Regions from separate parts of the Shinella yambaruensis genome, predicted to be linked through region 1. Evidence: riboswitches for the same ligand, from Rfam matches in the RefSeq annotation. Region 1 holds a riboswitch; each other region holds the start of a gene.

What was found. Region 1 has a riboswitch for cobalamin ahead of bluB (5,6-dimethylbenzimidazole synthase). Riboswitches for the same ligand answer to the same signal wherever they lie in the genome.
Region 2: it holds a riboswitch for cobalamin, as region 1 does, so the genes downstream of both, WMC41_RS11005 (CbtB domain-containing protein) here and bluB (5,6-dimethylbenzimidazole synthase) in region 1, are expected to answer to the same signal.
Region 3: it holds a riboswitch for cobalamin, as region 1 does, so the genes downstream of both, WMC41_RS27800 ((2Fe-2S) ferredoxin domain-containing protein) here and bluB (5,6-dimethylbenzimidazole synthase) in region 1, are expected to answer to the same signal.
Region 4: it holds a riboswitch for cobalamin, as region 1 does, so the genes downstream of both, nrdH (glutaredoxin-like protein NrdH) here and bluB (5,6-dimethylbenzimidazole synthase) in region 1, are expected to answer to the same signal.

The regions. Positions count from the first base shown of each region.
Region 1 is NZ_CP150638.1:2,101,940-2,106,305, forward strand. Features, by position in the region: gene WMC41_RS10410 (DUF2865 domain-containing protein) at 1-314, shown strand, start outside; gene bluB (5,6-dimethylbenzimidazole synthase) at 307-999, opposite strand; cobalamin riboswitch at 1,046-1,266, opposite strand; gene WMC41_RS10420 (SDR family oxidoreductase) at 1,323-2,141, opposite strand; gene WMC41_RS10425 (diguanylate cyclase domain-containing protein) at 2,374-3,834, opposite strand; gene WMC41_RS10430 (hypothetical protein) at 3,985-4,332, opposite strand; gene WMC41_RS10435 (NAD+ synthase) at 4,336-4,366, opposite strand, start outside.
Region 2 is NZ_CP150638.1:2,229,419-2,233,784, reverse strand. Features, by position in the region: gene WMC41_RS11015 (cobyric acid synthase) at 1-359, shown strand, start outside; gene WMC41_RS11010 (peptidoglycan-binding protein) at 510-2,384, shown strand; cobalamin riboswitch at 2,464-2,831, shown strand; gene WMC41_RS11005 (CbtB domain-containing protein) at 2,880-3,056, shown strand; gene WMC41_RS11000 (CbtA family protein) at 3,069-3,863, shown strand; gene cobU (bifunctional adenosylcobinamide kinase/adenosylcobinamide-phosphate guanylyltransferase) at 3,865-4,366, shown strand, end outside.
Region 3 is NZ_CP150640.1:419,692-424,057, forward strand. Features, by position in the region: gene WMC41_RS27795 (aromatic ring-hydroxylating oxygenase subunit alpha) at 52-1,281, opposite strand; cobalamin riboswitch at 1,713-1,904, shown strand; gene WMC41_RS27800 ((2Fe-2S) ferredoxin domain-containing protein) at 1,998-2,795, shown strand; gene WMC41_RS27805 (ABC transporter substrate-binding protein) at 2,806-4,302, shown strand; gene WMC41_RS27810 (ABC transporter permease) at 4,312-4,366, shown strand, end outside.
Region 4 is NZ_CP150640.1:413,185-417,550, forward strand. Features, by position in the region: gene nrdE (class 1b ribonucleoside-diphosphate reductase subunit alpha) at 1-1,885, opposite strand, end outside; gene nrdI (class Ib ribonucleoside-diphosphate reductase assembly flavoprotein NrdI) at 1,882-2,280, opposite strand; gene nrdH (glutaredoxin-like protein NrdH) at 2,290-2,511, opposite strand; cobalamin riboswitch at 2,763-2,976, opposite strand; gene WMC41_RS27780 (acyl-CoA thioesterase) at 3,003-3,329, opposite strand; gene WMC41_RS27785 (acyl-CoA thioesterase) at 3,348-3,794, opposite strand; gene metE (5-methyltetrahydropteroyltriglutamate--homocysteine S-methyltransferase) at 3,818-4,366, opposite strand, start outside.

The DNA.
Region 1 (4,366 bases):
ACCTCTCCAAGCCCGGCACCTGCGGCTGCAATCTTTCTGCCTATTACCAGGAGATGATCAAGCGCGAGAAAGCGCTGAAGGGCGAGGGCGAGACGGCCCGCGCCGGCGCGGGAGACGAGGCGGAGACCGGCTCGATCACCACCATCCGCACCCTGCCCAAGAAGGTGGAAACCCCGGTCAAGGTGCCGGCGAAGGTCGAGGAACGCGACTACGACCCGGCGAACAGCAAGGTGCGCACGGTCGGCCCGGTCTTCCTGCCGGCCAACGAATCCGCCATCGACCTCGGCCGCCCGGTGGATGCCGGCGTCAACTGACGCCCTCCCCCGGCCAGCGCTCCTCGAACACCAGCTCTTCCAGCGGCAGGCGCTGCCGCCATCCCTTCACCGCCAGTTCCGGCTCGCCATAGAGCCGGTCGACGAAGCCGACGCAGAGCCAGGCAACGATCTCCACATGCTCGGGGATGCCGAGGATCGAACGGATGTCGCTGTCGTGGAAGATGCTGACCCAGCCGACGCCCACGCCTTCCGCCCGCGCCGCCAGCCAAAGGTTCTGCACGGCGCAGACCGTGGAATAGACGTCCATGCGCGGATTGTGCGTGCGCCCGAGCACCACCGCGCCGCCGCGGGTCGGATCGCAGGTGACGCAGATCGACAGCGGCGCCTTCAGGATGCCCTCGAGCTTCAGCGCGCGATACTGCGCCTGCCGCTCCCCTTCGAACATCGCCGCCGCCTCGCCATTGGCCTTCAGGAAGGCCGCATGCACCGCCCGCCGTGTCTCAGCGCCGCGCACCAAAAGGAAGTTCCACGGCTGCATGAAGCCGACGGACGGGGCATTGTGGGCGGCCTGCAGCAGGCGGCCGACGAGATCGTCCGGCAGCGGATCGGGCAGGAACTGGTCGCGCACGTCGCGGCGCGTTTCGATGGCACGGTAGACGGCCTGCCTTTCCTCGCGGGAAAAGGCGCCCGCCCGGACCAGAGGGCCCAAGGGTTCGCTTCGCATCGTCATCTCCCCAACAATGCGTCACGACCTGCCGCCGTCCGCGCGGTTCGGTCTATCGTGCCAGGCCGGTCTTCTGACTTCGGGTCACGCGGCCGACGCCTGCCTTCCCGGTTGAACAACCAGTGGCAAAAGCCTGAATCGATTCAGGCTTTCATGGCGCAGACCATCCCCGTCACAGCGTTGGGCACGTTCCGGACCTGGGCTTTCCGCCCGCACCGGATTCCCGATTCTCCCGCCGGAGCGGGCACCTGACGCGGAGGATATGCGCACGACGCGCGGGCGCGATCAAGCCCGTCCGCGCCACACGTCGCCGCGTCTGCGCCTCAGAGCGGCGCCTCCGGATGGGGCGAGCCGTCATAGGCGCCCCAGACCGACTGGTCGAAGCAGATCACCGAGCCGGTCATCAGGCCGGATTCCGGCGAGGAGAGATAGGCGCTGGCCCGCGCCACCTCGGCCGGATCGACGAGCCGCCCGAAGGGCTGGCTTGCCGCGGCCTTGGCCAGCCAGTCGTCGGCCGCGCCGTGGAATTCGCGCTGGATGCGGTCCTCGCCCTCCGAGGCCATCCAGCCGATATTGAGGCCGTTGACACGGATGCGGTTGCGCAGCACGGCATAGGCCGTGTTCTTGGTCAGCGTCTCCAGCGCGCCCTTGGAGGCGCAATAGGCGGAAATGAAGGGCTGGCCGGCCTTGGCCGACATCGAGCCGATATTGACGATGGTGCCCTCGGTCTTCTCGCGCCGCATCACCTTGATCGCCTCCTGCATCAGGAAGAACGGCGCACGCACATTGACCGCGAACATGCGGTCGAAGAGCTCGGGGCTCGTATCGAGGATCGTGCCGCGGTCGGTGATGGCCGCGGCATTGACCAGCGCATCCACACGGCCGAAGGCCTCGTCGCAGGCGGCAATGACCGCGCGCGCATCCTCGACCGCGCCGAGATCGGCCTTCACATAGAGCGTCGCCACGCCCGTCGCGCCGGAGATCTCCCTCGCCTTCGCCTCGCCCTTGGCGGCATTGCGCCCGCAGATGACGAGGCCCGCCGCGCCCCGCTCGGCAAAGAGCCGGGCGATCGTCGCGCCCAGTCCCTGCGTCCCTCCCGTGACGACGGCGATCTTGCCGTCCAGCCGCGCACCCTCGCTCATGCCATGCCTCCCTCGCAAACCGGCCGGCGCTTCCCGGCGAACCGCAAGAAGCCGACCGGCACCTGACTCACTTCAGCAAGCAAAGCCTCTATCCAACTGTTTCTCAACTCATTTCTGGAGGCCGAAGCGAGCTGGCCCGATTGCCTTTGCCGAAGGTCAGCCGCGATGTGAGAGACCCCTGACCAGAAAACCTGTGGAAACAAGGCGCTAGGGAGCTTCAGCACAAGCGGCCTCAAGCCGCGCGCGCCGTGCCGGCCTCGGCAACCGCATCGCGGCCCATATCGCCCGCATGGACGGCGCGGTTGCGCCCGCCATTCTTGGCCGCATAGAGCGCGGCATCCGCCATCACCATCACGTCATGCAGGCCGCTGCCGTGGTCGGGGAACTGGGCGATGCCCGCGCTGCCGCCGATCGCCAGAAGCTGCCCGTCATGCGCGATCGGCGTCTGCGCATCCCGCACGAGGCTTTCGGCGAGATCGAGGAGCGCCTCCCGGCTGAAGTCGCCGGTGAGCAGCACGGAAAACTCGTCGCCGCCGAGGCGCGCCACCGAGCCGAGCGTGCCGATGCGCTCGGAAAAGCGCCGGGCGACGGTCTGCAGCACCGCATCGCCCGCCGCATGGCCGTACCGGTCGTTGACGGCCTTGAACCGGTCGAGGTCGAGCGCGAGGATCGAGAAGGGCCTAGCCTCGCCCTTGCGGATCGCGCGGCGCACCTCCTCGTCGAAGCCGCTGCGGTTCTTCAGTCCCGTCAGCGGATCGTGCCGCGCGAGGAAGGCGTTCTGCGCCTCGCTGCGCTGCAGCGCCTTGACGAGCGCGGAAAAGCGCAGCGTGACGAAGAGCATGACGCCGGCAAAGACCAGCACGAACATCGCGATCTGCGGCAGCGCCGATTTCCACACGAAGGTGCCGGGCATGTTCGGCCGCCAGGAGGCGACCATCGGATTGTAGGTGTCGGCGCCGACCGGCGTCATCACCAGCCCCGGCTCCTGCGTCACGATGGGCGTGAAGCCGAGATCGTGCACGCCGAGCCGCCGCTCGGTGTTCAGAAGCATCTTCTGCGAGACGGGCTTGACCGTGATCAGCAACGTCGGCTGCATCCGGCTTGCGGGAATGTAGAGCGACTTCGGAATGACCGCCTGCACGACGACGATGCTCATGACCCGGTCGATGAGGCGCATGCCGGAGACGTGGATTTGCGGCAGCGCCGGCGTCAGGAGGTCGGGATCCTCCCTGGCACCCTCGACCTGCCAGCCGCCGCGGTCGGGCGACAGCGCCTCCCGGTAGGCCCGCTCCGCCTTCAGCGTGAGGTCGCTCACCCAGTGCAGCTTCTCGCGTGCCTTGCGTTCGGAGACCTTGTCGCCGCGATGGACGCCGAGCACCTTCTCGCCGCCCGGCGTGGTGAAGATCATCCAGGAGAACCCGAAGTCGGCCCACATCCAGTCGCGGATCTGGTCACGCACGAAGGCATCGCCCGGCATGCCGTCCTTCAGTTCGTCGAAGGTCTTGTCCCAGAAGGAAATCTGGCTCTGGTACTGCACCACCTGGTCGATCTGGTGGCTGAACTCGTTGCGTACCAGCGTGCGCTCCGTCTCGGCGACGAAGCTGTCGGCCCGCTCGATCGCATAGTCGAGCACGAGATAATTGGCGGCCCCGAAGAGCAGGACGATCATCACCGCCGCCGTGCGGATCGCCAAACCAACCCCGCGTCGCCGCGTCGCGCGGCCCCCTTGCGCCTTGCCCGTCATTGTTTCCCTGCCTGTCCCCCGCCGGTTTGCCCGGCTTTGTTGAACGAAGGCTAGCTGACAGACGGCAAAATTCGCTTAAGCGGGCTGGTGAGCGAAAACTTAACTCCGGCTGGCCGGATCTGGGAAGCCCGCCGGCTCCCTCTCCTCGCCCGCCGAGAGTTTCCGGCAGATCGACTGCATCAGGACGAGGTTGCGCTGGTCGCGCCAGGTGGTGACGAAACCCCAGGCGAGGAGAAGCAGGATGGAGAGGAAGGCGACGCCGAGGACGACGAGGCCGCCGGTCGCAAGGCCGTAGAGGCCGAAAACCGCCGGCGTCGCGAAATAGGCGATCTGCGCCGAAAGCTGCCGTCCGGCCGAAAGGTCGCTCAGCGACCACAGCCGGATCAGCCGGATTTCCTCCTCGGTGAAGGCCGGGCGAGCGGCCGGCGCGTCGGCAGGCCCGTCCACGCCCTACCCCCGGTCGCGATAGCGGTTGGTGATC
Region 2 (4,366 bases), 130 kb from region 1:
CGCCGGAAAAGACCGTGCGCAACAGCACGGCCCGCTCCCTGCAATATGACGTGCCGCTCGAAGGCTATGAGATCCATCTCGGCCGCACCACCGGGCCGGACACGCTGCGTCCCCCCGTCAGCATCGACGGCCGGCCGGACGGCGCGATCTCGCCCGACGGGCGGGTGATGGGCACCTATCTGCACGGTCTTCTGTCGAGCGACGCCTACCGCGCCGGGCTGCTTGCCGATTTCGGCATCGAGGGCGGCGGCTTCGATTACCGGGCGAGCGTCGATGCGGCGCTCGACGGCGTGGCGGCGGAGCTGGAGGCGGTTCTCGACCCGCGATGGCTCGACGGCCTTTTAGCCCGGGCTGATTAAACCGGCCTTCTGAAACGTTCAGCCATCGGGTTCTTCCGCTGCCGGCCTGCCGCACCAAAGTTGCGCCAGAATTCGGTGCGAGGAGTGACGGAAATCCGCCCGGGATCGCCGGGCGCTGGCGCCTTCGCGCGATCCGAAAGGGTGGGATATATGGGTTCTGGACCTCTCGCACGCTCCGTTCTGGTGCGGCTCGGCATCGCCGGCATCGTCGGGTTGTCGCTCGCCGGCCAGCCGGCGGTCGCCTTTGCCCAGGCTGCGACCGGCAAGGAGGCCGGCAGCGCCGGCAAACGCTGGGAAGAGGAGTTCTCGCTCTGGCAGAAGGTCTCCGCCGGCAGCGATGTCGCGCAGTATGAAGGCTACCTGAAGCAATATCCGAACGGCACGTTCGCCTCCATGGCGCGCCTGCGCATCGCCGAACTGCAGGCCGCCGCCAAGGCGAAGCCGGCGACGGGCGCCTCCGATGAGGCCGAGGCGGATGCCAAGGCCAAGGCCGAGCAGGCCGCTGCCGCCGAAAAGGCGAAGGCGGAGGAACAGGCCGCTGGGGAAAAGGCCAAGGCCGAAGAGGAGGCCCGCAAGATCGCGGAGGCCGAGAAAGCCAAGGCGGATGCGGAAGCGGCGCGTGTGAAGGCCGAGGAAGAGGCGCGGAAGGTGGCTGAGGCCGAAAAGGCCAACGCCGAGGCGGAAGCCGCGCGCCTGAAGGCCGAAGAGGATGCGCAGAAAGCGGCGGAAGCCGAGAAAGCCAAGGCCGAGGCGGCGCGCCTGAAGGCGGAAGCCGACGCGAAGAAGGCGGAAGAGGCTGCCGCGGCGCGCAAGCTTGTCGAGGAAAAGGCCGCGGCCGAGGAGAAGGCGCGCGCGGAAGCCGCCGCGGCGGAAAAGGCCCGCGCCGAAGAGGCCGCGCGCCTGAAGGCGGAGGCGGAAGAGAAGGAAGCGGCCGCCCGCAAGCTCGCCGAGGCGCAGGCCGCCGAGGCCGAGCGGCTGAAGGCGGAGGCCGCGGCCGCCGCCGAGAAGGCCAGGGCGGAGGAAGCAGCCCGCCTGAAGGCCGAGGCCGAGCGCCAGAAGGCCGAAGAGGCCGCCGCCGCGGAAAAGGCGCGTGCGGAAGAGGAAGCCGCTGCCCGGCGCGAGGTCGAGGCCCGGCGCGTCGAAGCGGAAAAGGCTGCCGCGGCCGAGAAGGCGCGGATCGAAGAAGAGGCCGCCGCTGCCCGCAAGCTTGCTGAGGAAAAGGCCGCCGAGGTGGAACGGCTGAAGGCGGAAGCCGCGAAGGCCGCTGCCGACGCCGAGGCCAAGGCCGCCGAGGCGGCCCGCCTTGCCGAGGAAGCCGAAAAACGCGCCGAGGAAGCGGCCGCCGCCGAACGGGCCGCGCAGGCGAACGACACCGCGGCCCGCGAAAACGAAGCGCAGGACGCGGACACGAAGAACCGCGGCCTTGCCGTCGAGCGCGCCGACGATGCGGCGAAACGCGAGGAGGAGACCTTCCAGAAGGCCGTGCTCGACGGTTCGGAAAAGGCCTTCCGCGCCTATCTCGACGCATATCCGGACGGCCGTTTCGTCGCCGATGCGCGCGAGCGCCTTGCGGCGCTGGCAGACACGGCCCGGCAGGCGGCCAAGCCGAAGCAGGAAAGCGAAACGGCCACCGCTGAAACCGAGCGGAAGGCCGAGCAGCCGGTCGTCGACCGCCGCGAGGCCTATATGGATCGTTCGACCCGCGTGCAGGCGCAGCGCTGGCTGAGCATGCTCGGCTTCAACACCTATGGCGTCGACGGCGTCTTCGGTTCGCGCACCCGCGCCGCGATCGCCGCCTGGCAGGGGGCGTCCGGCTACCGCGCCGACGGCTACCTCTCCCGCCAGCAGTACCGCGCTCTCCGGCAGGCCGCGCAATATGCCGAGGCCCGGCAGAATCGCCAGCGCCGCTACCAGCAGGACTACGACGTGCTCGAAGGCCCGGTCGACGGCTATTACGAGCGCTACTATCGCGACGACGGCTATTACAATGGCGGCGGTGGCGTGGTGATCATCCCCGGCTATTGAGATCGCGACGGCCGGACGGCGGTTTCAGCACAGGTGATGACGCTGCCGGTCGATTGACTTCGCAGGGGCGGAAGCATAATCATCCGGGATATTGGATGGTTCCCGGATCCGGAAACGGATCGGGGAGTAAATGGGAATGTGACGCGGCGGACCCAACCAGGGCGCTGCAATCACGGCCGACCCCGCGACTGTAGAGTGGCGAGGGACGCCCATCCGGACGGGAGGATCTGCGCGGAACGGGGCAATGGTGCCTTCGCCCCGCGCCGTGACAACCAGCCGGAAAAGCCACTGGGTGGCATCGCGATCAGCAGGGGTTGGACGCCTCTTTCTCTACGAATCGTCCGCCTTTTCGCGATGCCGGAGCCTGGGAAGGCGAGGGCGACCCGCAGGCGTTTTTGGACGCCGGACGCTGCGAGCCAGGAGACCTGCCAGCCAATGCGAAGGACATTTCGTCCGACCTGGGGAGGTTTCCCCGCCGCCTGCACGGAGGTTGTCATGGCTGTTTCGACTACGTCTTCTGTTACCCTTTCCGCCAACGACCGTCTCGTCGCCGGCGTTTTCGCTCTCCTGCTCGGCGCCTTCCTGGTGTTCGGCGCGGGCCTTGCGAATTCCGCCGTGCTGCATGACACGGCCCACGATACGCGTCACTCCTACGGCTTTCCCTGCCACTAAGGAGTTTTCGACATGATCGTTCGTTATCTCCTGGCCGCCCTGGTGGCCGGGCTGTTCTCCGGCGTGCTGATGACGGCCGCCCAGGAGGCCCGTGTCGTTCCGCTCATCCTGCATGCCGAGGAATTCGAGGGCGGCGACGAAGCCGCGCCCGCCGCGGAAGGCACCACGCCCGGCACCGGTACGGAGGGCGCCGCACAGACGCAGGACCATTCCTCGCTCGGCGCCGTCATCCTGGACATCGCCTCGGCGCTTTCGCCGGTTTCCGTCGCCTATGCCCATGAGGGCGAGGATCACGAGGAGGGCGGCATCATGTTCGGCATGAGCCGGTTCTCCGGCACGCTGCTCGCCAACCTCGTCACCGGCGCCGGCTTCGGCCTGCTGCTCGCCGGCTTCAGCCTCGTTTCCGGCCATCCGATCACGGTGGCGAACGGCGCGCTCTGGGGCGCGGCGGGGTGGCTTGCCGTGCACATGTTGCCGGCCATCGGCCTGCCGCCGGAGCTTCCGGGCTTCCCCGCCGCCGATCTCGGCGACCGCCAGGTCTGGTGGATCGCGACCGTCATCCTTTCGGCAGCCGGCCTCTACCTGTTGTTCCTCAAGCAGAACATCGTCGCCAAGGTCATCGGCATCGTGCTGATCGCGGCGCCGCAGGTCTATGGCGCGCCGCAGCCGGGCGACATCTCCAGCAACGTTCCGGCCGTGCTCGGCGCGGAATTCGCCGTCGCCGCCCTGGCCACGACCCTGTTCTTCTGGATCGTGCTCGGCCTCTCGCTCGGCTTTGCCAACGAGAAGATCGCCAAGGCTGCCTGACATGACATCGACATCGCCCGGAGCCGTCCTGGTTCTGGGCGGTGCGCGTTCCGGAAAATCCGCTTTTGCCGAGAGGCTGGTCGCCGAGACCGGCCTCTCGCGTCATTATATCGCCACCGGCCGCGCCTTCGACGACGAGATGCGCGCGCGCATCGCGCGGCACCGGGAGGATCGCGGCGACGGCTGGCAGACCCATGAGGAGCCGCTGGCGCTCGCCGCGCGCATAAGGGACGTGGCGCGGGCCGACCGGGCCGTGCTCGTCGACTGCCTGACGCTGTGGGTGACGAACCTGATGCTGGAAGAGCGGGACATCGCCGCCGAATCCTCCAGCCTCCTGGAGGCCATCCGGCAGGCGCCCGGCCGCATCGTCCTCGTCTCCAACGAGGTCGGCCTCGGCATCGTGCCTGACAATCGCATGGCGCGCGAATTCCGCGACCATGCCGGGCGGCTGCACCAGAAGGTCGCCGCCCTCGTGCCTGAAGTCTATTTTATCGCGGCCGGAC
Region 3 (4,366 bases), on a different replicon from region 1:
TAGACATAAAGAAATCTTTATATCTTTATTTATCTGGCTGCGCCAAAATTCTCAGGGGCGGCTGATCTCGTCGAGATACCAGCCGATGTAGCGCAGCTCGTTGTGTTCCATCGGCGCGATAGGGCCGGGCACGAAATAGTGCGATTGCACCCCGCGCGCCGTATGCTCGATGATCGCCTTGTCCTCCGCCGTCGTGACCTTCCAGAGCCAAGTCAGCTTCGCGAGGTCGTAGTCCCTGCCTTCCTCCGCCTTGCCGTCGACGAGCCAGATCAGTTCCATCTCGCAGCTTTCCGCCGTCTTCGGAATGAAGCGGTAGATCATGCCATGGTCCGGATAGCAGACGAGGAAGGTCGTGCCGCCGAGATGGATGGAGGTGACGCCGCCGTCGAAACCGGTGAAGCGCCCCATCAGCGGCGCGACCGCCCTACCGTCCTCGCTGCCGCTCTCCACACCCTCATAGAGCGCGTAGCGGAAGGCGTGGATCGCCTCGCGGCCTTCGCGCGAGGTCTGCCAGTGATTGCCCGAGCCGACCTCGATGCCGAGAGCGCAGGTGCGCTGTTCCATCGCGGCATTCATCGCCTCGATCATGTGCAGCGGCTGCTCCAGCGCATGGGTCTGCGAATATTCGGGATGCGCGGGACCGCAATGATAGCATTCGACATAGTTTTCGACGGCGAGCTTCCAGTTGGCGGCAACCGGGTAGCTTTCGCGGTGGGCAACCTTGGCGCTTCCCCAGCCATACTGGCCACAGGTCGCATGCAGGAGGTGCTCGACCTCGGAAAACGCCAGCGGCACCTCGGCGAAGGAGATGAAGATCAGGCCTTCCACGACGCGGACATGCAGCGTCTTCAGCCCATGGTCCTCCCGCCTGAAATCCTTCGGCATCAGGCGCGCGGCGCGCAGGCTGCCATCATTGCCATAGGTCCAGGCGTGATAGGGACAGACGAAGACCCGCGCATTGCCCTTCGGCTTCGTGCAGACCTCCGCGCCGCGATGGCGGCAGACATTGAGCATGGCATGGATCGAGCCATCCGGCGCGCGGGTGACGATGACCTGCTCGGTATCGATGCGGAAGACCTCGAAGTCGTTCACGTCGGGGATGACGCTCTCGTGGGCGATGCAGTGCCAGTGGCGCCGGAAGATGCGCTCCATGTCGCGCCGGTAGATTTCCGGATCATGGTAGAATGGGCGGGCGAGACCATGGCCCGGCCGGTGCCCGGCAACAAGCCGGTCGATGAAATCAGCAGTTTTGTCGATTAAGGCTTCCGCGGTCGTTACCATGTTCGTTTCCCATAAATACCGGCTTTTGATCAGTATTCAGGGATGCGAGAACTAAAACAAGATCAACGGCTTGCCTCTATTAATCGATAAAATCGATCACAACGTCAGGCGCCGGAGACGGTTTCATGTCGCGATTGGAGATTCCGCGATCTTGCCGCACACGGTGCGCCTCCCTCGCGCATCCTCCGGCGGAAATGCCAAATCCGGCAATCGGATCATCGGGATGCGATAGATCGGCCGAAGGATGGATCGCCCGTTCCAGGCTGGCAGACGGGCCGACGGAGCCGGGCCGGGCTTCTTGAATGCGTCATCGTGGCGGGTGGGTGACCGGCATCCGCGATCCGCCATGGCCGGGGCGTGCTCGAAGATCATCGGCGCCTTTCGGGAATCGGGCCGAGGCCGGCAGGCTGGTTGACAGCACCCACCGAGGCTGTAGGTTCACCGCGTCATGGTTCTCCTGCCGTCGGCAGGAGCTAAGAGGGAATCCGGTGGAAGACCGGAGCTGTCCCGCAACTGTAAGCGGTGAGCCTTTCGCCCACGATGTCACTGGCAGAGATGCCGGGAAGACGGGCCGAAGGCCTCGACCCGCAAGCCAGGAGACCTGCCTGACATCGTGTGATTCCGTGGTCGGGGTGTGCCGCAGGAATGACGGCTGTCACCGCAGGCGCTGTGAGAGAAACCCGTCATTTCGATGCCGCCTCGCAAATGAGGCAGCGTTGACGACCAAGAGCACCAGTCCTTCTTCGAGCCCCCCGGCGCCGGACGCCGTGCTGCTCCTTGCCAAGTCCGCCTTCGCCGCCGCACCGCACCAGGACATGCGGCACCTCGCCACGCTCGCCGAGGGCCTCGCCGGCGCCCGGATCGTGCGCTTCGCCTTCACCGAACAGGGCACGCCCTCGCTGCGCGAGGCGCTGCTCGATCTCGTCGAAGAAAATGCCGGCAGGATCCTTCTCGTCTCGCTGATGCTGCCGATGGAGCCGAGCTTCCACAACTGGCTGACGAAAACGCTGAAGCGCTGGCGGGCGGCCGATCCGCGTCCCTGGCCCTCGCTGTCGATTGCCGCAAGCCCCGCCTCCAGCGCCGTCATGGCGCGCCTCATCGAAGACCTTGCCGCGACGTCGCAGGACCTGGATCTGTCCGCCCCTGCCCGGCCGGCCGCCGAGGGCTCGCTCGTGCCGGCGCAGAAGCGCCGCGTGCTCGTCTGCCAGGGCGGCCCCTGCAACTCGGCCGGCGCGGACGCCATCTGGGGACACCTGCGCAACCAGCAGGAGCGGCAGAAGCTGCGCGTGACCGGCGATGGCGTCATGACCGCCAAGTCCACCTGCCTCGGCCCCTGCAACCTCTCGCCCGTCCTGCAGGTCTTCCCGGAGGGGACCTATTACGGCGGCGTCACGGAAGAGGCCGTCGACCGGATCATTGCCGAACACCTCGTCGGCGGCCGGATCGTCGAGGCCTACGCCTATCACCCGACCGGCCGCAAGCAGCGGCTGCGCCATCTTCCCGAACAGACCTGAAGGAGAGACCATGTCTTCCAAAATCCTTTCGCGCCTTGCTGCGGCCTGGCTCGCCGCGATCGCCATAGGCGGCACAGGCCCGGCATCTGCCGCCGAGCCGCTGCATGTCGGCGCCACCTACATCACGAGCGGGCTGGACCCGGCCAAGGGGTCGAACGGTTGGGCGCTGGTCAGCCACGGCGTCGGCGAAAACCTCTTCACCGTCGACAAGGACGGACGGCTGGTGCCGGCGCTCGCCGAAAAGGCCGAGCGCACGGGCGATCTCACCTGGACCGTCACGCTGAAGCCGGACCGGTCGTTTTCCGATGGCTCGCCGGTGACGGCTGCCGCGCTCGCCGCCGGCTTCGACCATACCTTCGCCACCAACAAGGCCGCGCTCGCGACAGGCGGCAGGCTGACCTTCGAGGCCGCCGACGACCTGACGTTGAAGATCACCACGGAAAAGCCGGTCGCCTTCCTCCAGGCGCTCTTCGCCGAATGGCCGCTGATCGCCTACACGCTCGTCGACGACGGCAGCGCCGTCTTCACCGGCCCTTACCGGATCGCCGACTTCAAGGCCGATACGGCGCTGGCGCTGGAGCCGAACGCGCATTTCGCCGGCGCGCAAACGCGTTCCCCGGTGGAATTCCGCCGGTTCGGCGATGCCCAGAGCATGACGCTGGCGCTGGAATCGGGCGAGCTCGACCTCGCCTTCGGCCTGCCGTCCGAGGTGGTGGACCGCCTGAAGGCCAATCCGGACCTGACGATCAAATCCTTCCCGGTCGGCTACCAGTATCTCGCCTTCCTCAACACGACGCGGCCGGCCCTGGCCGACATGAAGGTGCGCCAGGCGCTCGACCTTGCCTTCGACCGCAGGGAGCTGGCCGCCGCGATCAACGGCGGGGAACCCGCGACCGGCGCCTATGCCGCCTACTTCCCCTTCGGCGGCAAGGAGCCGCGGCCGACCGATATCGCCAAGGCCGAAGCGCTTCTCGACGAGGCGGGCTGGACGAAGGATGCCGCCGGAATCCGCCAGAAGGACGGAGCGCCGCTGCGCCTGCTCGCCATCACCTATCCGCAACGCCCCGATCTCGTGACCATGCTGCCCGTGGTCAAGTCGCAGTTCGCCAAGATCGGCATCGCGCTCGACACGCAGGTGATCGAGAACATCCAAGAAGCGGCATCCACCGGCAATTTCGACATCGCGCTCTGGGCGCAGCACACGGCGCCGAACGGCGATCCCGCCTTCTTCCTCAATTCCATGCTGCGCACGGGCGCCGCCCTGAACTACGCAAAATACGCCTCCGCCGAATTCGACGCGATCCTCGACCGCTTCGCCTCCGAGGGCGACGCCGACCGACGGGCGGCGATCGCGCTCGACGCCCAGGCGAAGCTCTTCGTCGACGCCCCGGCCTCGTTCCTCGTCTCGCCGGTCTGGTATGTCGGCCTGTCGAAGCGGCTGCAGAACTACGAGCCGTGGGGCTCGGACTACTACGTCCTGCGCGCCGATATCGGCGAGGCGAGATAAGGCGCCAGGATGGGCTTCGTCCGGGCCGGCGTCTTCTCGATGGTGGGGTTGGTGGCGCTTTCCT
Region 4 (4,366 bases), on a different replicon from region 1:
TCATGAACGCGGCCGGATAGTAGACGCGGCCGATCTTGCCCTCCTTGCGGATCTCGATCTTCGAGACGATCGGGTGGATCGAGGAGGTCGAGTGATTGATGTAGGAGATCGAGCCCGTCGGCGGCACGGCCTGGAGATTCTGGTTGTAGAGGCCGCCTTCCATGACTGCCTTCTTCAGGTCCGCCCAGTCTTCCTGCGTCGGAATGTGAATGCCGGCATCTTCGAAGATACCTCTCACCTTCTCTGTCGCCGGCAGCCATTCGGCTTCGGTGTATTTGTCGAAGTATTCGCCCGAGGCGTATTTCGAGTTCTCGAAGCCCTTGAAGCTGATGCCCTTTTCCACCGCCAAGCGGTTCGATGCACGGATGGCGTGATAGGTCACCGTATAGAAGTAGATATTGGTGAAATCGATGCCTTCCTGCGAGCCGTAGAAGATGCGCTCGCGGGCGAGATAGCCGTGCAGGTTCATCTGCCCGAGGCCGATCGCGTGGCTGTCGTCATTGCCCTTTTCCACCGACGGAACCGAGGAGATATGGCTCATCTCGGAGACGGCGGTCAGCGCGCGGATCGCCGTCTCGATCGTCTGGCCGAAATCCGGTGAGTCCATGGCGGCGGCGATGTTGAGGGAGCCGAGATTGCAGGAAATGTCCTTGCCCATCTTCGAATAGGAGAGGTCGTCGTTGAATTCGCTCGCCTCGCTCACCTGCAGGATTTCCGAGCAGAGATTGCTCATGGTGATGCGGCCGGCGATCGGGTTGGCCCGGTTCACCGTGTCCTCGAACATGATGTAGGGGTAGCCCGATTCGAACTGGATCTCGGCGATGACCTGGAAGAAATCGCGCGCCTTGATCTTCTTCTTGCGGATGCGGCCGTCCTCGACCATCTCGCGATACTTCTCCGTCACCGAGATTTCGGTGAAGGGCACGCCGTAGACGCGCTCCACGTCATGCGGCGAGAAGAGGTACATGTCGTCGTTGTTGCGGGCGAGCTCGAAGGTGATGTCGGGAATGACGACGCCGAGCGACAGCGTCTTGATGCGGATCTTCTCGTCGGCATTCTCGCGCTTGGTGTCGAGGAAGCGCATGATGTCCGGGTGATGGGCATGGAGGTAGACCGCCCCCGCCCCCTGCCGCGCGCCGAGCTGGTTGGCGTAGGAGAACGAGTCTTCCAGCAGTTTCATCACCGGGATGACGCCCGAGGACTGGTTCTCGATCTGCTTGATCGGCGCGCCCATCTCGCGCAGGTTGGTGAGCGAGAGTGCGACGCCCCCGCCGCGCTTGGACAGCTGCAGGGCGGAATTGATGGAGCGGCCGATGCTCTCCATGTTGTCCTCGACACGCAGCAGGAAGCAGGAGACGAGCTCGCCCCGCTGCTTCTTGCCGGCATTGAGGAAGGTCGGCGTCGCCGGCTGGAAGCGGCCGGAAATGATCTCGTCGACGAGGCCGCGGGCAAGCTGCTCATTGCCACGCGCCAGGGTCAGCGCCACCATGCAGACGCGATCCTCGTAGCGCTCGAGGTAGCGCTTCCCGTCAAAGGTCTTCAGCGTATAGGACGTGTAATATTTGAACGCACCGAGGAAGGTCGGAAAGCGGAACTTCCTGTCATAGGCGTGATCGAACAGATCGCGCACGAAGTTGAAGGAATACTGGTCCAGCACCTCCTGCTCGTAATACCCCTCCGTCACCAGGTAATCGAGCTTTTCCCGGAGATTGTGGAAGAACACCGTGTTCTGGTTGACGTGCTGGAGGAAATACTGCTTTGCCGCCAGCCGGTCCTTGTCGAGCTGGATCTTCCCCGTCTCGTCGTAGAGGTTCAGCATCGCGTTCAGCGCGTGGTAGTCCAGCGCCGTGATCTCCGGGGCCTTCGGTGCTTTTTCGAGCGTCATCGTGTCCAAAATCGTTCCAGTCCCTGTCTGACGTTATCGACATCCTCATCCGTCCCGAGCAATTCGAAACGATAGAGGAACGGCACGGCGCATTTCGCGGAGATGATGTTGCCCGCGACGGCATAGCCGGTGCCGAAATTGGTATTGCCGGCCGCGATCACGCCGCGGATCAGGCTGCGATTGCGGGGATTGTTGAGGAAGCGGATGACCGGTTTCGGCACCGCCCCTTTCTCGCCACCCCCGCCATAGGTCGGCGAGACCAGCACGAAAGGCTTTCCCGCCTCCGGCGGCTCCCCGGCCGCATCGACCGGGAGCCGCAGCGCCGCGACCCCGAGCTTCCCGACGAAGCGGTGGGTGTTTTCCGACCGGCTGGAGAAATAGACGAGCCGGGCCATCGCGCGGGGTCAGGCGAGCGCGCTGATCATGTCCGGGCGGAAGCCGGCCCAGTGCTGCTCGCCGGCAACGACGACGGGCACCTGGCGATAGCCGAGACCCTGCACGAGCGCGAACGCATCGGCATCCTCGGAGATATCGACGACGCTGTAGTCGATGCCCTGGCGGTCGAGCGCACGGGTGGTCGCGGTGCACTGGACGCAGGCGGGCTTGGAATAGACGGTGATGGACATGGCTTTCCTCGTGATTTGGCAATCGGGCATCAGGAATCGTTCGGACATCCGCCGATGACCGTTCTTCAGGCTGGAGATGACAGGGGCGGCCGCCCGCGAACGGCCGGACGCGGGGCGCCGCTTACTCGCGCGGAGGAACTGGAAACAAAATCGACATGACTTCACCCCGAGACATTTCTGCGGGGCATCAGGGGAGACGGCGGGGCGGCATCACTCGCGCCCCAACGCTCGCCGACCGGACACCCCGCCCGTGGACGTTCATGCGCGAGGCAGGTCTCCTGGCTTGCGGGTCGCGGCATCCGTTCGCCTTCCCAGGACATACATCCCAGTGGCTTTGTCGAACGAATGCTCACCGCTTACAGTTGCGGGGGCAGCTCCGGATTGACGCAGCATCATGCCGCCCCGGATTCCCGTCTTAGCCTTCGATCCTTTCGAATCGAAGGAACCTCGAACACAAGATATAGTAGACGAGGTAAAAAATGCGTCAACGGCTATGATGGCTTATCAACGGTTTCGTGACGGCCGACGGGAACGGGGCGGTCCTGCCGATCGACCGCGACCATGACGAAACGGCCGTTCGCGGTGCATGTGCGGGTTCCGCTCGTCAGGTCTTCCGACCAGAGCTCGACCGCGACGGTCATCGACGTACGCCCGACGCGGGTCACGGTGGCCATCGTATCCACGATCGACCCCACGGCGACCGGCGCACGGAAATCGACCCGTTCGGAGGCGGCAAGCACCGTGATGCACCGGCCGTGGCGCGTGGCGGCGACGAAGGCGGCCTTGGTCATGGCGGCGAGTGCCTCGCCGCCGAACATGCGGCCGGAACTGTTCGCCTAGTCGGCGAAAACGATATCGCTCGTGCATGTCCCGCGACCGGGCGGCTCCCGCATGTCCGCCAGCGGCGGCAGGCACCAGCCCGGCGTCCTGCCTTCCGGAACCGCCACCATGCTGAAGCTGCCGCGCGTGCACAGCCGCCGTTCGCCGCTGACGAGGCCTTCGGCGACCATCTCCACCTCCACCGTCATCGAGGTGCGGCCGACACGCGAGACGCGGGCCACAAGCTCGACCAGCTCACCGACGCGTGCGGGGGCCTGGAAATCGACGCGATCGACGGATGCCGTCACGAAGGGCACGCGCCCGTGGCGGGTCGCGGCGATGAAGGCGATGCGGTCCATCAGCGCCAGCCCGGCGCCGCCGAACAGCGTTCCGTGATGGTTGGTATCCCCCGGGAAGACAAGATCGACGAGACGGCTGGGCGATGCCGGGATTGCTCCCGGCATCGCAGTGTCTTCAAGCGCACGCTTCATTGCGCCGCCACCGCCGAGCCGTCTTCGCCCCGCAGGCGGCGCGCGGCCTCCACCATGTTGACGAGCGCCGGCCTGACCTCCTCCCACTTGCGCGTCTTGAGCCCGCAGTCGGGATTGATCCAGAGCTGGCGATCCTCGAGACGCCGCCGGGCAAGCGACAGGAGATCGGTCATCTCCTCCACGTCGGGCACGCGCGGCGAGTGGATGTCGTAGACGCCCGGGCCGATTTCGTTCGGATACTGGAAGTCCCTGAAGGCATCGAGCAGCTCCATCTTCGAACGCGAGGTCTCGATGGAGATGACGTCGGCATCCATGGCGGCGATCGCCGCGATGATGTCGTTGAACTCCGAATAGCACATGTGGGTGTGGATCTGGGTTTCGTCGGAGACCCCGGAGGAGCAAAGGCGGAAGGCCTCGACCGCCCAATCCAGATAGTGCTGCCAGTCCTTGTGGCGAAGCGGCAGGCCTTCCCGGAGAGCCGCCTCGTCGATCTGGATCATCTTCGCACCAGCCTTCTCCAAATCCACGACCTCATCGCGGATGGC